Regions from separate parts of the Xenorhabdus bovienii SS-2004 genome, predicted to be linked through region 3. Evidence: predicted binding sites of a transcription regulator. Region 3 holds the regulator's gene; each other region holds the start of a gene.
The links. Region 3 encodes CRP, which controls carbon source genes, mostly activating them, when cyclic AMP is high. Its sites were predicted from a motif close to ATGTGANNNNNNTCACAT; they were not measured.

Region 1 (4,929 bases), 790 kb from region 3:
GTAATTCAGGTGCTTGATTAAGTGCCACCAAATAAGCCGGTTCTATGGGGATAAACATCAAAACATAATCCAGCGACCGTAAACCGGGCAATTGTTGATAATCTTTCCGGCTCAGCCCCCGAATATGTCCTTTGATTGAGTTTATATGCTCCTGTAACGCTTGTGCCTGCTGCGTGTCATCATCACTGTTAAAGTAACGTTCATAGGCGATCAGTGACATTTTGGCATCAATAATGACATCTTTTTCCTGCGGCAAATGCACGATGACATCAGGCTGAAAGCGCTCACCGTTTTCTGTTTTAATGTTGACCTGTGTATGAAATTCATATCCTTCACGTAAACCGGAAGATTCCAAAACACGTGCCAACACCATTTCGCCCCAATCGCCCTGCATTTTATTATCCCCTTTCAGAGCTTTCGTCAGGTTGATCGCCTCTTTTGCCATTTGTGCATTAAGTTGCTGGAGATTGCGGATTTCATGGGTCAGAGTATGGCGTTCGCGAGCTTCCTGTCCGAAACTATCCTGTACTTGACTACGGAACCCGTCAAGCTGCTCGCGAAAAGGCATCAGGAGGTCATTAAGGCTTTGGCGGCTGTATTCATCGGTACGACGCCGATTCTGCTCAAAAATACGATTGGCGAGATTTTCAAATTGGGTATTGAGGCGTTGTTCACTATTGATCAATAGACGCTGTTTTTCTTCTGCGGCCAGCCTGCTCTCTTCAAGCCGTGTGCTTAATTCTCGTAATTCAACTTCCTGTACACTGTTGATTTCGCGCTGTGCCAGCAGTTCTTGATTTAATTGATCACACTCAGTACGCCAATAGTGGGACTGTTCTAACTTTTCATGGCTGATAGCAAGCTGACTATGCAGTTCACGCAGTTCCAACTCTTTCTGTTGAATTCGCTGGTGAACAGAAAGCCAGACGAAAATCCCTCCGCCCAGCAATCCACTTAAACTGCCAATCAGCATGTATAACCACTGGATATCCACCTATACGCCTCCCACTGACTTCACCCCGGTTAACTTCACCTTAATGTAAGTTAAATAGATGCTGTATAGATGTCCAGATTCTTTAATGAGTTTCTTTCAGTTTGCAAAGCGGCTCGCAATTAGCCCATCCATTCTGCCAGCCAGCGTAAACCAAACGCTCCCGGAGCCAAAATACCGAAGGCCCAAATCAGCGCAGAGGCAAAATTGGCAAGCTGGAAATGACGTTTCGGCATGGCGCAAATACCCGCTACCAGTGGTATAACAGCTCTCAATGGACCAAAAAAACGCCCGATGAAAACACCCCAAACTCCCCAGCGTTCAAAAAATCGATGGCCGCGCACTAACATTTGCGGATGACGTGACAGTGGCCACATCTTGCCGACATTGTCCTTGTAGTGGGCACCAAACAGATAGGAAACCCAATCGCCAAAAAAGGCTCCCGCTGCTGCCGCTATCCATATTGGCCAAAAATTTAACCCGCTTTCACCAATCAACGCCCCCAATCCTAATAAAATGATCGTCGCAGGCAACAGCAGGGAGATAAATGCCAGAGATTCACCAAAAGCAAGTAGAAAAACAATGGGGATTGCCCAATATTCATGGGCTTTTACGAAGTCTGTGACCAGTTCGATAATTTCATGCAAACTCAAATTAGCTGTTCCTGTATCAATTCATCAGATGTACCAAGTTAGCACCTGATATATAAACCAATGCTAACTCAGTATTTTTATTCAAGAAAATAACTTTGTAATTTTTCACGTGCTGTCATATCCAGCCCGATATCTTTTTCCAGCCAGATATCCACACTGCCATAATGCTGGTTAATACTATTTAAGGCCGTTAGTAAAAACTCTTCCTGCACTGAATAAACATAAGCAAATTTTTCAATCACACGGTCACTCATGACTTTTGCATGTTCATTCAAGAGATATTCCCGATACGGTGCCAGCGTAACGTTGGTGACTAAATAGTCTTCCATTACCGTATCCAAATCTGCTCCCAGAGCAAACAGCACCAGCGCAGATCCAACGCCAGTTCTGTCTTTACCCACTGCGCAATGCTGTAAAATTCCGCCTTTCTCTGGTTGCACCAATAGATTAGCCAGCTTTTTGTAAGCAGGATTGCTGATTGGCAATAATTCGTATAAACGCAGCATGAATGCTCGTTCATCAAACTGCTCCAGACGTTCCTGACCCAATTTTTCCAGATTGGCATCAACTTCCTTAGAGAGTGGATTGGCCGGAGCATGATGATAATTCGCCCCACGCCACACTCGATCTGGTTTATCCTCAATTTCGCTGCTATCACGATAATCAATGATCTGGAAAAGGTTTTTGCTCATCAAAAAAGTCTGATCATTTTCAGTCAACATGTCCAAAGAGCCAGAGCGGAATAACAGCCCTGATTTAATTTTTGCACCATTATGCAGCGTCTTATTACCGAAATCACGGAAGTTAATGCCACCATGTAAGGGGAGTAATGAAGGATGGGATAGCAATGTTGTGGTCATAGTTACTCTTGTTATGATTTAAATAGATCGTTATTGATAAAAAGCGTTATGACATTATCAGATTTTAGAATGAAAGAAAGATAAGCAGAAAGATCGAGCCAGAGTGTTCTGGCCCTTAATGAAAGCGATTACAGCAAACGGCGGGCGGCATCAACTACGATTCCCAAAGCGTTGCTTTCGGTTTTTTTCAACAGTTCCACATCTGGAATTTCCTGTTGCGTCCGGTTGACGATCACCCCTGCCACCATACCAGCGCGCAGCCCCTGACTTGCACACATCGTCAGCAAAGTGGCTGATTCCATTTCATAATTCATCACCCCCATTTGCTGCCACTCTTGCATGGAGCCTTGAAAACGGCGGACGACACGACCAGAGTATGTATCGTAACGCTCCTGCCCCGGATAGAACGTATCGGAAGAAGCCGTTATACCAACGTGGGTGGCCGATCCTGATGCTTTTGCCGCTGCATACAGTGCGTTGGTACATTCAAAATCAGCCACCGCCGGGAATTCCATTGGTGCGAAGTGCAGGCTAGCCCCATCCAGACGAACTGCCGCTGTCGTGACCAATACATCACCCACATTAATGTGCGGCTGGATCGCACCGGTTGTCCCGATCCGCAGGAAAGTACTCACCCCCAATTGCGCCAATTCTTCTACAGCAATTGACGTTGAAGGGCCACCGATACCCGTGGAGCAGACAACCACGGGCTTTCCGTCAATTTCTGCGCGCCATGTCGTAAATTCACGATGAGAAGCCAGATGAACAGGGTTATCCATCAATTTTGCAATTTTTTCAACACGGTTGGGATCGCCTGGAACAATAGCCAAAGTCGCTCCTTGCAGATCGCTTTTGGTGATACCTAAATGAAATACATCAGACATATCGAGCTCCTCAACGGAAATAATTCAAAAACAGGGATACCTAAATTTAGTGCCTAATCTGACACTTTTTAGTGATAAAAATCATCTTTAATTGATAAAGATAAAGAAACACATACATAATTTTGTGATAAAAATCACATTCATAATCCAAAATGACGGACTGAGTATAAGATTCAAATAAGGCCAATACTTATTACTCCGTCACAGAGTCAACAAGCATCAAACGGCAAAACCTCGGTATAACCCGCCATATTCTGTTTTAATCCCGCAAAAGTGGGGTGGATCTGCAATATTATGCAAATGTAATAATTACATATTGCATCTATCTTTATTTAATAACATGACTATTGCTTTATGCTTATTAATGCATCTAAGCAAGTGCTTTATGTGGTCAAACCAATAAATCATCAACAAGAAGGGAGTTACGATGGGCTTTTTTGATCAAATCATCAATATGCTGAGTGGGTAGCACAATCCATTCGTGGATCGGCTCAGGAGATATTGGGGAAATAATTTTTTCGCCCGCCACATTTTATTTGCTGTAGCGGGCGTTCTTCAGTTTAGTTATTTACGGAAGTATTGTTCACGGAAGCACGCAGACGTTTCGCCGCTTCGACCATGTTCGCCAGTGCCTGACGGGTTTCAGTCCAGCCACGGGTTTTGAGGCCGCAATCCGGGTTAACCCACAGACGTTCCACTGGGATACGGTCAGCCGCTTTACGCAGCAACGCTTCAATCCATTCGACACTAGGCACGTTAGGTGAGTGGATATCATACACACCAGGCCCAATCTCATTCGGATATGAAAAATCTTCAAATGAATCCAACAATTCCATATCTGAACGAGACGTTTCAATGGTGATCACATCCGCATCCAGTGCTGCAATGGAAAGCATGATGTCATTGAACTCGCAATAACACATATGGGTATGGATCTGAGTATCATCCTCCGCAATCGCGGCACTCAGTTTGAAAGCATCCACCGCCCATTCCAGATATTCCTGCCATTCTTCCCTACGCAGCGGCAAACCTTCACGCAGTGCTGGTTCATCAATCTGAATGATACCAATACCTGCTTTTTGTAAATCATCAACTTCATCACGCAAGGCCAGTGCAATCTGTTTAGCAATCGTTTCGCGGCTAATATCTTCCCTTGGGAATGACCAGCAGAGGATAGTCACCGGCCCTGTTAACATTCCTTTGACAGGCTTATCTGTCAGGGATTGTGCATATGTTGCCCAATTTACAGTAATGGCTTCCGGACGGCTGATATCGCCAATGATTACTGGCGGCTTAACACAACGGGAACCGTAGCTTTGTACCCAGCCATTTTGGGTAAAGACATAACCATCAAAATGTTCACCGAAATACTCGACCATGTCGTTACGTTCGGCTTCACCATGCACCAGCACATCCAGTCCCAGATTTTCCTGTTCATTGATCGCCTGCTTAATATGTTCAGAAATATTGGTGCGATAATGCGTGTTATCCACACGACCTTTTTTGAAATCCAGACGCAGGCTACGAATTTCCGTTGTTTG
Region 2 (4,929 bases), 1.5 Mb from region 3:
GGGGAATTATCGCCAACGATATCTACCAGAATTACCATGACTACGATGGCTTTGTGATCCTGCATGGTACAGACACCATGGCTTTTACCGCAGCAGCACTCTCTTTCATGTTTGAAAATCTTAAAAAGCCTGTGATCGTGACAGGGTCACAAATTCCACTGGAAGCTCTGCGTTCTGATGGTCAGACAAATTTACTTAATGCTCTGTATCTAGCTGCTAACTATCCCATCAACGAGGTCGGTTTATTTTTCAGCAATAAACTGTTTCGCGGGAACCGAACAATTAAAGCCCATGCTGATGGCTTTGAAGCCTTCTCATCCCCCAACTGTCAGCCACTGATCGAAGCTGGGATCAACATCCGTACGTTCAATACAAGCCCGATACCTGCCAGTCATGGTGGGTTTACCGTACACCAGATCACATCACAGCCTATTGGTGTTGTGACCATCTATCCGGGATTATCCAGCCAAGTTGTTGAAAATATCCTGATGCAACCTGTCAAGGCATTGATATTGCGCTCCTATGGTGTTGGTAATGCTCCACAACGTGCTGATTTATTGAAGATCTTAAGGGAAGCCACTGAACGGGGTATTATCGTGGTCAATTTAACACAATGCATTTCTGGGCGCGTCAACATGAAAGGTTATGCAACCGGCCACGCTCTGGCTACATCAGGTGTAATCAGTGGCTATGATATGACTTTTGAAGCCACCCTGACCAAATTGCACTATTTATTGAGCCAGCCCTATGAATCCGAAGAGATCCGCCACCTTATGCAACAGAATCTACGTGGCGAATTGAGCTATTCAGATAAATAATAGAAAAAGAAATCGGAGGTATAATGAAAACAGCATTATTACTTATCGACCTGCAAAATGACTTCTGCTCAGGGGGAGCACTGGCAGTCAAAGAGAGTGAAGAGGTCATCGCAATAGCGAATAAGGCTATCAGCCTCTGCCAGAAAAACAATATTACTATTATCGCAAGTCAGGACTGGCATCCCGCCAATCATATGAGTTTTGCAGTCAATGCCTGTCAGCCTGTTGGAGAATCTGGGTTGCTCAATGGCATTCCTCAAATATGGTGGCCCGTTCATTGTGTACAAGGGCAATCGGGCGCAGATTTTCATCCTGCGTTGAATCAATCCGCTATTCAAGAAATTTTCCGTAAGGGTGAAAATCCGCAGATAGACAGCTACAGTGCCTTTTTTGATAATGACCATAAGAGCGCAACCCGGCTACATGGGTGGCTGGCGGAGCAAAATATTCAACGACTGATTATGTCGGGTATCGCTACAGATTACTGCGTAAAATTTACAGTACTGGATGCACTGGAACAAGGTTATGAAACCTACGTGATTACTGATGGTTGTCGTGGCGTCAATCTTCAGGATAATGACAGCCTGAAAGCACTTAAGGAAATGGCAACTAAAGGCGCTAAGCTAATCCCACTGCATGAATTAACAACACTTTTTTAAACCGGCAACCAATAAATACTTCTGGACATAATATTTCAGAATATAACCTCGTCGTATCACTGCACAAGACGAGGTTATTTCTTCATTCTTCTGGCTGTGGTTTCACGACCATTTCTGACTGGAACATGACCTTCAACTCTTGTTTACTTTTTATGGTAATTTGGCCATCCGTACCAATCGTCATATGTTCAGGATCGTGGTTATGCTTGGCTTGCCAAAGCATCACCATCTGTAAACTGTGCTCTTTCTGTTCCGGCGTTAGCGGTACACCATCCTGCCACTTGCCTAATTCAACAGCCTGAACCAATCTCTGATAAATTTCAGGTGTCATGGCGGAAAGTAAATCATCCAACTTCATCGATATTTCCTTACGGCTACGTACATTATGCTGAATCGTTTCTTCTTTAATTACTGATTTACGTTGCTGTTTTGTCAAAAAACAGGCCCAGTAACAAAGCTAACCTTCTGTTTCATCCCCAGTTTCCTCGTCAATGAAGCGCAGTGCCGCAGAATTGATGCAAAAACGCTCTCCTGTCGGTTTGGGGCCATCAGGAAAAACATGCCCTAAATGTGCCTGACAGTGACTGCAACGCACTTCTATTCGATGCATGTTGTGAGAATAATCATCAATACAATTGATGGATTTATCATTGAACGGCTGGTAAAAGCTTGGCCATCCACAGCCAGAATCAAATTTAGTGTCAGAAATAAATAATGGCTGACGGCAGCACAGGCAGTGATAAATGCCACTTTTTTTGTTATGCAGTAGTTTTCCTGAAAATGGCGGTTCGGTTCCTGCTTTTTGCGTAACATAGCGCTGAATTTCACTAAGCTGTTCTATAAAAAGGGAAGTATTTTTAGTTTTAGCCATAGCAACCACCTTTTAAGGCCAATATTTTCAATAAAAAAGCATCGAAAACAACAAAAAATCAACATAAAAATGTTGAGAAGCATTCTAACCCATTCAACATCGCAATTTGCTCTACTAATTGTGATAAGTCTCACATATCTAACCGATAGCAACTTTAAATATCTACTTATGCCCCGATAATGGAAGGCGTAGAGTTGTCTTGGCTGTCTAACAAGCGTTCAGATAGTGATTTCTAAATTGATTTTTTCAATTGTTGACACGATTCCGCTTGACGGTTGACAAGATTTTGGTAACTTTAGAAACAACTTTTAATTCACTAAAAAATAGCTGGTGGAATACTATGACTATCAAAGTAGGTATTAACGGTTTTGGTCGTATCGGCCGTATTGTTTTCCGTGCCGCACAAGAGCGTTCAGACATCGAAATCGTTGCTATCAATGATCTGCTGGATGCAGAGTACATGGCTTACATGCTGAAATACGATTCAACCCATGGCCGCTTCAACGGTACTGTTGAAGTTAAAAATGGTCAGCTGGTTGTTAACGGCAAGACCATCCGCGTTACATCTGAAAGAGACCCAGCTAACCTGAAATGGAACGAAGTGGGTGTTGATGTTGTTGCGGAAGCAACCGGTATTTTCCTGACCGACGAAACTGCACGTAAGCACATCGCTGCTGGCGCGAAAAAAGTTGTTCTGACTGGCCCATCCAAAGACGACACGCCAATGTTCGTTATGGGTGTCAACCACAACGCCTATGCCGGTCAAGAGATCGTTTCCAACGCATCTTGCACAACCAACTGCCTTGCTCCACTGGCTAAAGTTATCAATGACAAATTCGGTATCGTTGAAGGTCTGATGACCACTGTTCACGCAACAACTGCAACTCAGAAAACTGTTGATGGCCCATCAGCAAAAGACTGGCGTGGTGGCCGTGGTGCAGCACAAAACATCATCCCATCTTCTACTGGTGCCGCGAAAGCTGTAGGTAAAGTTATCCCAGAACTGAACGGCAAACTGACAGGTATGTCTTTCCGTGTTCCTACTCCTAACGTTTCTGTTGTTGACCTGACTGCTCGTTTGGCTAAGCCAGCAACTTACAAAGAAATCTGTGATGCAATTAAAGAAGCCTCAGAAGGCGAACTGAAAGGTATTCTGGGTTACACCGAAGATGATGTTGTTTCCACTGATTTCAACGGCGAAAAACTGACTTCTGTATTTGATGCAAAAGCAGGTATTGCGCTGAACGATAACTTTGTGAAACTAGTTTCTTGGTATGATAACGAAACGGGTTACTCTAACAAAGTTCTGGATCTGGTTGCTCATATCTCTAAATAATTGAATAGCATCGCATCCACGTTCATAAAGCCACCTTAAACAGGCGGCTTTATTTTTATCTATTCCGATTTATCTCTTAAAAACATTGAGCTATTCTTGTTCCTAGTCAACCACCAACTCAGGTTTACATAAGGTCATGACAGATGCTTGATAAAATTTTCTCATTACCGATTGTAGAACAAATATCTCCTTATATTAGCCAGCGAAATATTGAAGGATTTCCGTTGATTGTTCTGTCACACCCAAAAGTACGCGGCGCAATCAGTATTCAGGGGGCACATCTTATTACATGGCAGCCCAGTGGTGAAAAACCTGTATTATGGTTAAGCGATAACACTGAATTTAATACAGGTACAGCCATTCGTGGTGGCATTCCCATCTGTTGGCCCTGGTTTGGTTCGACAAGCGCTCCCAGTCACGGTTTTGCACGGATCTTACCTTGGGAATTCAGGGCACACCATGAAAATGAAAACGGCGTGATCTTGACATTTACACTACAAGATAATGCCGAGACACATAAGTTATGGCCGCACGAGTTCACACTCATTGCCCGTTTTAAGTTAGGGGAAACCTGCGAAATAGAGCTGGAGTCTCACGGAGAATATCAAACAACATGTGCTCTCCACTCTTACTTTAATATCAGTGATGTCAATCAAATCCGTGTCAGCGGGCTTGGTGCTCACTTTATCGATACCGTTGCCGATAAAAAACAGTACGTTCACCAAGATCTGACTTTTAAAGGACGAATTGACCGCATTTATACTGAACCAGAAGATTTCAGTCTACTCAGTGATACACCGTGGAAACGAACTATTGAAATTCACCATTATCACCATAGTGATGTAGTTTGCTGGAATCCCGGTGCCGAACTTTCCAGCAGTATGAAAGATATGAGTAAAGAAGGTTACAAGAATATGGTTTGCATCGAAACTGCATGTATCAACTCCCCACAACTATCCAGAAATAACAACCCTGCCAGGCTTTCTGTGGTTATCCGTTGCCGTAAAAATCCTTGATGGAAATAAACGATAAGCTGAACTCTGTCATGACTATTTTGCTATGACTATCTTGAAGAGTTCAGCTTTTCATCTTTCTTGACATAAACAACATCTGTCAGAAAGTATAAGTAATACCCGACCAGATAGTACCGGAGTATGAGCGATTGGTCATCGGGCTGTTTTTCACTTCGCTTGGTAAATGTTCTACACGCCCCATCATGAAAGCAGTCCAATTATTATCGAAGGT
Region 3 (4,929 bases):
ATCCGCTTTCGTCAGCAAAACCATAACAGGTACTTGCATCACGACTGCCCATTCGATCATCTGCATATCCAGATCTTTCAGTGGATGACGGATATCCATCAAAACCACCAACCCCAGCAGACACTCACGTTTCTGGAGATACTCTCCCAGTGCGTTCTGCCATTTGCGTTTCATCTCTTCTGGCACTTCAGCGTAGCCATAACCCGGTAAGTCAACCAGCCGAATACCGTCTTCCACTTCGAACAGGTTGATAAGCTGAGTACGCCCCGGGGTTTTACTGGTGCGAGCAAGGCTCTTTTGTTTAGTCAGTGCATTCAGGGCGCTGGATTTACCCGCATTCGACCGACCGGCAAACGCGACCTCAATACCCACATCTTGAGGCAGGTGGCGAATGTCAGGTGCACTCGTGACAAAGTGGGTCATGTGATAGTTGTAGTTTTTGATGGTCAAAATGGTTATCTCCCTGAGGAATACACGAAAACAGCGCGCTGATTATACCTAGAGCAGCGGCTTGTGGACAGGTATAACTACTAATTGCGCGATATCTGTATTGTATACCCTTTGGTTGAATACTCTATATTTCTCGCCATTTATAACGTTATTCCCCACATAAACAAAATTCAGGTTATGAGACCATAATAGCTATTCAGACAGAATTCATCTCAACAAATAGCTGCTTACTCGTAAATGTAGGTAAATCTTTGGAACTTAGTTCTATAGGGAATTACACTTAATAAGTTTTGTTGTTATGAGTTTTGTTATTGACCTCAAAAATAAAGGAACCATTAATGTTTAAACGTATTTTTGTGTCGCTTATGGCTGCATGTGCTATCAGTGTGATGGCAACTCCGGCATTGGCTGCCGAAACTCATGTGAAGCTGGTAACATCAGCAGGGGAAATAGAGCTTGCGCTGGATAGTAACAAGGCGCCAATCACTACAAAAAATTTCATTGAGTATGTCAATGAAGGATTTTATAACAACACCATTTTTCACCGCATCATTCCCGGGTTTATGGTTCAGGGGGGTGGCTTTACGAAAGATATGAAGCAGAAGGTGACCAAAGCACCAATCAAAAATGAAGCAGATAATGGTTTGCGTAATCTGCGTGGTACGATAGCGATGGCACGCACCGCAGATAAAGACAGTGCAACCAGTCAGTTCTTCATTAATGTCACTGATAACGCCTTCCTTGATCACGGTCAGCGTGATTTTGGTTATGCTGTCTTTGGTAAAGTCATAAAAGGTATGGATGTGGTTGATAAAATTTCTCAGGTCAAGACAGAAAATGTTGGCCCTTATCAAAATGTACCCGTGAAACCGATTGTGATCCTTTCTGCCAAAGTTGCACCTTAATTCAATAGGAAAACAGTGTTTTCCTGCCTGAAACCTAGAAAATAAGACGGTATTTATATTGTGCCATTCGCTTTTTGAGTGCCGTCTTCCCCTCTCACCTGCGTTATCTTTTCACGTCAAGCTCTCACCACGGGTGAATGCTGCTGTTTGTATCCTACTATTTTAAAAATACGTCTGTGGTATGATGAGCGTCCCGCTGCTGTTGATGCTGCTTTACCTGATTTTATCGAAATACAGAATGCACAATGCCCGCTAGGGTAGCGGCAATATATAAAACTATAAAAATCAATAGGATATACTCCTATGCTATTAATAATAGATAACTACGATTCTTTTACATTCAATTTATATCAATATTTTTGCGAGTTAGGGACAAATGTTTTAGTTAAGCGTAATGATGAATTACAGCTTGAAGATATCGAGAAGTTGGCGCCCACACATTTAGTGATTTCGCCGGGGCCTTGTACGCCAAATGAAGCAGGGATTTCACTAGAGGCCATTGCGCATTTTGCCGGCAAATTGCCAATCCTCGGTGTGTGCCTAGGGCATCAGGCTATTGGGCAGGCTTTTGGTGCGAGTGTGGTCAAAGCCCGCGAGGTGATGCACGGAAAAAACAGCTTGATCCACCATAATCAACAAGGAGTATTCAAAGGATTGAACCGTCCACTGACTGTTACTCGTTATCATTCTCTGGTGATTGCTGCTGAAACCCTGCCAGCATCGTTTGAAGTGACCGCATGGAGTCAGCATAACGGTAATGTAGATGAAATTATGGGAATACGTCACCGTACTTTGCCATTGGAAGGTGTGCAATTTCACCCTGAAAGCATTCTCAGTGAACAGGGACATGATTTGTTGAATAATTTTCTCAGATATTAACCAAATACCATCGCATTTTCCTCACCGGCTGTTTTTTATTTGCCCTTATGTGATTTTTTATTCATATTTGGTGACTATTATTTCACTGTGATATGGCAAATATAAAAATAAGGTGGGGGAAATCACGTCTGTCCCAGCGGAATATCAGGGCAAGGCCAGTGAAGTATTACAGAAAGCGGCGTAACGGGGCTTGATGCTGCCATTGCACTGATAAGACAAAGGAAGCAACAAAAAAGCCAGTGCAGGATAAGGGTTGCGCTGGCTCAGTTTCAAGAGTAATTTCAGAAATTAGCGGGTTCCATATACTACAATGGTTTTGCCATGAGCAGAGATCAGGTTTTGATCTTCTAACATCTTGAGAATGCGGCCAACTGTTTCGCGGGAACACCCGACAATCTGGCCAATTTCCTGACGTGTAATTTTTATTTGCATACCATCAGGATGGGTCATCGCATCAGGCTGTTTGGCCAGATTCATTAACGTCTTGGCAATACGACCTGTGACATCCAGAAATGCCAGATTACCGACTTTTTCTGAGGTTGTTTGTAAGCGTCTTGCCATCTGAGAGGATAGACGCATCAGAATATCAGGATTGACCTGAATGAGCTGGCGAAATTTCTTGTAGGAAATTTCAGCGACTTCACAGGCACTTTTAGCTCGTACCCATGCAGTACGCAGCTTTCCTTCTTCGAACAATCCAAGTTCACCAATGAAATCTCCCTGATTTAAATAAGAGAGAATCATTTCTTTGCCTTCTTCATCTTTTATTAGAACAGCGACTGAACCTTTAACAATATAGTAAAGCGTTTCTGCTTTCTCGCCTTGATGAATAAGCGTGCTCTTGGATGGATATTTGTGAATATGGCAGTGTGACAAAAACCATTCAAGAGTAGGGTCTGTTTGTGGCTTGCCGAGAACCATTCGCTTTATCCTCTGTTGTTATTTCCGCCTTGATGACGTGAGGAACAGTTTTTCCTCACCCGGCTGGCTTTATAAAGTCAATAGTTTAACATATTAACTTGCTGAAAAACTGACAAGCGGGAATTTTATATAGATTATAATCATACCAAAATATGGGTGTCTTAATCTTAACCTATATATCTTGCCAGCTTCGCTTGTAACCTCGTTTGTAACACAGGAAAACGTTTCTGTCTTCCCCTGTATCGCTTCAGCCCGCCAGATTAACAGAAATCTATTTGGAGCGTCGTCTTTATTGCTCTACGACTTATAGGAAATCGAATAATGCCAGTATTTCCAAAGGGAAAAGGAGAAACAACATAAAGACGGGAACGGCTGAATGACTTTTTTATTGTGTAAGAGGCTGTGGGTACTTTGGTAAATATCGTACTGCTTTTACGCGTTTTACCTTACTGAATTTTCTCTTTATAATCTGTTTTTATTGTTACTGAAATGTTTATTTTCGTAAAACAGGCAACGTTATTTTTTGTTACCTGTTTAATTAAAAATTAAATTGCGTTTAAATCAAGAAATTTTTTTGCCTTCCAGTAATTGCTGAACCCACGGAGCCATAATTAATTCCATGGCCAGCCCCACTTTTCCGCCGGGAACGACAATGGTATTTATACTGGAAATAAATGATCCCTGAAGCATTGATAGTAAATAAGGGAAATCAATTTGTTTCAGGCCACGGAAACGAATCACGATAAAACTTTCATCCAGAGATGGAATAGCCTTGGCGGAGAAAGGGTTAGAGGTATCAACGGTGGGAACTCGCTGGAAATTGATATGAGTACGGGAAAACTGTGGCGTAATATAGCGGATATAATCATCCATCGAACGCACCACGGAATCCATGACCGCCTCTCTTGAATGGCCACGTTCGCTGGTATCACGGATAAGTTTCTGTATCCACTCAAGGTTGACGATGGGGACGACACCAATCAGCAAATCAACATAGCTGGCGACATTATACTGTGGAGTAACAACGCCACCATGCAACCCCTCATAAAACAGAATATCGGTGTTTGATGGCAGTGATTCCCACGGCGTGAATGTACCCGGTACTTGATTGTAAGGCACGGCTTCATCATAGGTGTGGAGATATCTCCGGCAGCGGCCAGTGCCTGTTTCACCATAGTTGTAAAATGTCTTTTCCAACATGCTGAAATCATTGGCTTCTGGCCCAAAATAGCTGACATGTCTGCCTTGCTCCTTCGCCTTACGGATCTCGGCATCCATTTCAGGACGGGTGTAACGGTGGAAACTATCCCCTTCGATGAGTGCGGCAGTAACTTCAAGTTGTTGAAAAATCTTGCGGAACGCCACACTGGTCGTTGTTGTTCCGGCTCCGCTAGAACCCGTTATTGCAATGACAGGGTGTTTGGCAGACATAAGAACAGACTCCTTATCCAAAAAAGTTGGGACTATCTTTCTCGTAATCAGCAATACAGAGCAAAATAAGGCAAACGGAACAGCCTGATAAAAAGAAGGCGCTAAGGGCGAAACATCTCTTTGGGCATGATATTGACGGTCTCATGCAGTTCAGACCAAACCAGTAGGACTTCTCCCCGTTCAAGCTGACGTTTTACATCCTGTACTTTTTGCTCCAGCGTTTTTTCATCTTCACCGTAATCGGTGCCTTCCCGCAAGACAAAACTTTCGATCAGATCGAGTAGGGTTTCGGGTGCCAGTTGTTGCCACGGGATCATCATTGTGGTTGCTCCTGAGTTTGTAA
Region 4 (4,929 bases), 590 kb from region 3:
TAAAAATGCTCCAGCAGACTATTGAACAAGCTTTGTTAGAACAAGGTAAAATTACCTGACCTCCTAGCTGTCAATAAACTGATCCTTGTTGATAAATCAGGCAGTAGTCACTATACATGAATATAAGCAGTTGCTTTCTCCATTTAGTTCCATACAATAGGCTCTATTGCGTTGCTTAAAGCCTGATGAATGGAGCCTGACAGATAGGTTCTTGACGGATGAATTCTTAACTAATTGGTTTTAAGCGCTACAAAATTTCTCTGAGGTGTGCGTGAGCAGGTAAGTCCCCTGAGCCGATATTTCATACCTATAGAATGTGGTGCTCCGTTTCTTGTGAGCATGCTTGGCTAGACCAAGAAGCCTAATAGGGGCGACACTACGTTCACCTTGAACCAAGGGTTCAAGGGTTACCACCTGCCGCGGCATCTTGGAGAACCCCTTATTTATCTGTTTTGTATCCTTTTCTGCATTTTAATAGGCAGGTTTCATGCAATCAGATCCTTTTTTATCTCTCCGAAAATCCATAAGAAAACAAATTCGACAGTTGCGTCAAAATCTATCCCCAGAGCAGCAATCGCGATTTGCCCAGCAAGCTGCCCAGAATGTCGTGTCTCACCCTAAGGTCCAGCAGGCAAACAAGGTTGCCCTGTATCTCTCCTTTGATGGTGAATTAGACACTCGCCCACTGATTCAGCAACTTTGGCAGCAAAATAAACAAGTTTATCTGCCCGTATTACACCCATTCAGTCGGCACCATCTGCTGTTCCTGTATTACCATGCTGGGACTCCCCTCAACTACAATCGTTTTAACATAGAAGAGCCACCATTAGATGTCCGACAGGTTCTGCCCGTCTCTGAGCTTGATGTGATGTTTATTCCACTGGTGGCTTTTGATAACACAGGGCAGCGTTTAGGAATGGGAGGCGGTTTCTACGACAGAACGCTTGCTAAATGGCAACAGCAGAATTTTTATCCGATTGGGTTAGCGCACGATTTCCAATTAGTTAATCTATTGCCAAGTGCAAGCTGGGATATTCCTCTGCCAGAAATCATTACGCCTGAAAAAATATGGCGCTGGTAATAACAGTTTATTCTTTTAAGGGGCTATTGTTTCTACGATAGCCCCATTTCTCACGGTATTCGCCCAGACGATCAGTAAAGCAGGCGAGAGCGGATCGTGCCAGACAGAGCTTTCAGGTTTTGCAGAACCATTTCAGCCTGAGCCGGATTTTGCGTCGTGATATCAATGACCACATAACCAATATCTCCGTTGGTACGCAGGTATTGTGCCTCAATATTGATTTCCTGATCGGTAAAAACTTGGTTTATGCTGGTCAAAATACCAGGACGGTTTTCATGGATATGCAGTAGTCGGTGAGTATCTTTGGCATGAATAGGCAGTGAGACTTCAGGGAAGTTGACCGCTGACAGCGTAGAACCATTGTCAGAATATTTGACCAGTTTACCCGCGACTTCGTAACCAATATTCTCTTGGGCTTCTTGTGTTGATCCGCCAATATGCGGAGTCAGCAGTACATTATCAAATTTGCTCAGAGGCGAGATGAAAGGCTCATTGTTCGTTGCGGGTTCACTCGGAAACACATCAAGGGCCGCACCGGAAAGGTGCTCGCACTCCAGCGCGTCATGGAGTGCAGGAATATCCACTACCATGCCACGTGAGGCGTTAATCAGGATTGCACCCGGCTTCATCAACTCCAGCTCTTCCACGCCGATCATGTTTTTTGTTGAGCCTGTTTCAGGTACATGCAGGCTGACAACATCGCTCATATTCAACAGTTCGGATAGATGATGCACTTGCTGTGCATTTCCCAACGGCAGTTTATTTTCAATATCATAGAAATGAACATGCATACCGATATTTTCAGCCAGAATGCCAAGCTGTGTACCGATATGACCGTAACCAATAATGCCGAGCTTCTTACCTCGCGCTTCATAACAGCCTTTGGCCTGTTTATCCCATATTCCTCTGTGTGCTTTCGCATTTGCAATAGGAATACGACGTAATAGCAACAGTAATTCACCCAGCACCATCTCCGCCACAGAACGTGTATTGGAGAATGGTGCGTTAAATACAGGAATACCACGTTTTTCAGCCGCTTTCAGGTCAACCTGATTGGTGCCTATACAAAAACATCCCACAGCAACCAGCTTTTCAGCCGCTTCAAAAATTTCTTCAGTCAATTGAGTACGAGAACGGATACCCACAAAGCGAGCATCACGAATCGCTTCTTTCAATTCTTCAGGCTCCAACGCCCCTTTGTGATATTCGATATTGCTGTATCCCGCCGCCCGCAGGTTATCAACTGTGCTCTGATGAACGCCTTCCAGTAGCAAAAATTTAATCTTATCCTTTTCTAAAGATACCTTGACCATTTGTCCGTCCTATCGTTGTCTTAATTTTCAGAATATCCATAATGAATTCCACCAAAATAACAAAAAAAACAGCAACAGTAATACAATCGTTTGCTCACGCAACAGGGTAAATCGAAGTAAAAAAGTTGTTATACGTAGTAATATGACTTGTTACAGTCTAAAAACAGAATTTTGAGGAATTCTTAGGCTAGGATGTGATATATCTCACTAAATTTTAATTTTTTTAAAAAACATGGAAATATTTTAAGGGCAGATTATTCTGCCCCAATAAACGATTATTCTGCGATCGTTTTCACGCCATCCGCTGTCCCGATCAGCACCACGTCAGCACTACGATTGGCAAATAGGCCGACCGTCACCACGCCAGCAATGCCATTTATTTTATTTTCCAACGCAATGGGATCAAGAATAGCAAGATTATGGACATCCAGAATGACATTGCCATTATCCGTAACCACATTCTGGCGATAAACTGGCGTTCCACCTAATTTCACCAGTTCACGAGCAACGTAAGAGCGCGCCATTGGAATAACCTCAACCGGCAGCGGGAATTTACCCAGCACATCGACTCGTTTTGATTCATCAATGACACAGATAAATTTCTTTGCAACAGCGGCAATAATTTTTTCTCGCGTCAATGCTGCGCCGCCTCCCTTGATCATATGCATATGGTCATTGATTTCGTCAGCACCATCAACGTAAATATCCAAGCTATCAACTTCATTACAGTCAAAAATGGGGATGCCCAGATTTTTTAATTTTTCAGTCGATGCTTCCGAGCTGGACACTGCACCTTCGATTTGATTTTTGATTGTCCCTAATGCATCAATGAAATGCGATGCCGTTGAACCTGTACCAACACCTACGATTGTTCCAGGTTTGACGTATTCCAATGCTGCCCAACCTACTGCTTTTTTCAGTTCGTCCTGTGTCATATCAATCACAGCCTATAATCAGTTACAAGGAAAAATCCGGCCACCAGTATAAACAATATTTTGCCTCACCCGGCGAAAAAATATGGCATAGTGCTGTGCAGCACAAAAAAATATAGAACCCTATGGCACAGAAAGCCGAGCAAAAATGGAGAACCTGATTTTCAATGAAACGTCCTGACTACCGATCCCTACAAGCGTTGGATACAGTGATCCGAGAGCGCGGTTTCGAGCGTGCGGCGCAAAAACTCTGTATTACCCAGTCAGCGGTATCCCAACGTATCAAGCAATTGGAGAATATGTTTGGGCAGCCTTTATTAGTACGCACCGTTCCCCCTCACCCTACAGAACAAGGGCAAAAACTGCTCGCACTATTACATCAGGTAGAATTGCTGGAAGCACAATGGCTCGGTGATGAAAATGGTAACGATATCCCATTACTGCTCTCACTTGCAGTCAATGCCGACAGTTTGGCAACGTGGCTCTTGCCTGCGCTCCATCCTGTTTTATCCGATGTTCCTATCCGACTCAATATTCAGGTGGAAGATGAAACCCGGACTCAAGAAAGTTTGCGGCGCGGAGAAGTCGTCGGGGCTATCAGTATTCAATCACAGCCGCTGCCAAGCTGTCTCGTGGATAAATTAGGTGCCCTCGATTATTTGTTTGTGGCATCGCCTAAATTCGCTGAACGATTCTTTCCGAATGGCGTCACTCGTTCAGCTTTACTAAAAGCCCCTGCGGTAGCATTCGACCATTTGGATGATATGCATCAGGCATTTTTACAGCAGCATTTTGATTTATCACCGGGCAGTGTTCCCTGCCATATTGTGAATTCCTCTGAAGCATTCGTTCAATTAGCAAAACAAGGCTCGACATGCTGCATGATCCCACACCTGCAAGTTGACAAAGAGCTGCAAGCCGGCGAATTAATTGATTTAACCCCAGGGCTATGTCAGCGCCGTATGCTTTATTGGCACCGTTTTGCTCCAGAGAGTGGCGCGATGAGAAAAGTCACTGACACCCTACTGAAACTAGGGCGCCAGATGTTACGTCAGGAAGATGAAATTAGTTAGCGTTGCAACTCAAAAACTACTTCAACCTGATCAGAGAATTCAATACTTTGTGGTTCATAAGTTTCACTGGCTGAATCCTCGGCGGGAGCTGCGGCCATAAGCGCTGACCTGTATTTCAGGCGGCTTATTGGAAAAGGCATAGCTTCAGGGGAACGATAAGTGACGCTATACACAGGGCCTAACTTGCTGTTGAAGCCTTTTGCCAATGCAGTCGCCTGCTGAATCGCATTTTCAATAGCTTTCTGTCTAGCTTCATCACGATAACGCTGTGGATTATCGATACTGAACTGCACTGAACTGATCTCATTCAATCCTGCTTTCAATGCACCATCCAATAATGTACTCAGTTGATCCAACTGACGAACTTTGACTTCAACTGAACGTGATGCACTATAACCCGTAATAGTTGATTTACCCGTCTTTTGTTCGTATTGATATTCTGGCTGAGTGCGCAAATTGGCCGCATCAATATCTTTCTTGTCAATACCATTGGTTTTTAAGAAATCAAAATATTTTGCGACGCGTTCATC

Region 1: the regulator CRP is predicted to act here: its motif matches at 3,511-3,528, upstream of udp (uridine phosphorylase).
Region 2: the regulator CRP is predicted to act here: its motif matches at 2,467-2,484, upstream of msrB (peptide-methionine (R)-S-oxide reductase MsrB).
Region 4: the regulator CRP is predicted to act here: its motif matches at 2,587-2,604, upstream of serA (phosphoglycerate dehydrogenase).

Annotation. Positions count from the first base shown of each region.
Region 1 is NC_013892.1:502,678-507,606, reverse strand. Features, by position in the region: gene rmuC (DNA recombination protein RmuC) at 1-994, opposite strand, end outside; gene XBJ1_RS02175 (DedA family protein) at 1,114-1,644, opposite strand; gene XBJ1_RS02170 (tyrosine-protein phosphatase) at 1,722-2,504, opposite strand; gene udp (uridine phosphorylase) at 2,633-3,388, opposite strand; gene metE (5-methyltetrahydropteroyltriglutamate--homocysteine S-methyltransferase) at 3,949-4,929, opposite strand, start outside.
Region 2 is NC_013892.1:2,425,137-2,430,065, forward strand. Features, by position in the region: gene ansA (asparaginase) at 1-818, shown strand, start outside; gene pncA (bifunctional nicotinamidase/pyrazinamidase) at 842-1,477, shown strand; gene XBJ1_RS10350 (YeaC family protein) at 1,560-1,835, opposite strand; gene msrB (peptide-methionine (R)-S-oxide reductase MsrB) at 1,935-2,348, opposite strand; gene gapA (glyceraldehyde-3-phosphate dehydrogenase) at 2,689-3,684, shown strand; gene XBJ1_RS10365 (D-hexose-6-phosphate mutarotase) at 3,828-4,700, shown strand; gene XBJ1_RS10370 (MipA/OmpV family protein) at 4,798-4,929, opposite strand, start outside.
Region 3 is NC_013892.1:3,935,217-3,940,145, reverse strand. Features, by position in the region: gene yihA (ribosome biogenesis GTP-binding protein YihA/YsxC) at 1-450, opposite strand, end outside; gene ppiA (peptidylprolyl isomerase A) at 789-1,355, shown strand; gene XBJ1_RS17460 (aminodeoxychorismate synthase component II) at 1,659-2,234, shown strand; gene XBJ1_RS22790 (hypothetical protein) at 2,379-2,507, opposite strand; gene crp (cAMP-activated global transcriptional regulator CRP) at 2,523-3,155, opposite strand; gene XBJ1_RS17450 (phosphoribulokinase) at 3,717-4,586, opposite strand; gene XBJ1_RS17445 (YheU family protein) at 4,688-4,906, opposite strand.
Region 4 is NC_013892.1:3,346,455-3,351,383, forward strand. Features, by position in the region: gene zapA (cell division protein ZapA) at 1-59, shown strand, start outside; RNA gene ssrS (6S RNA) at 255-438, shown strand; gene XBJ1_RS14705 (5-formyltetrahydrofolate cyclo-ligase) at 488-1,081, shown strand; gene serA (phosphoglycerate dehydrogenase) at 1,153-2,394, opposite strand; gene rpiA (ribose-5-phosphate isomerase RpiA) at 2,670-3,329, opposite strand; gene XBJ1_RS14720 (LysR family transcriptional regulator ArgP) at 3,494-4,399, shown strand; gene XBJ1_RS14725 (oxidative stress defense protein) at 4,396-4,929, opposite strand, start outside.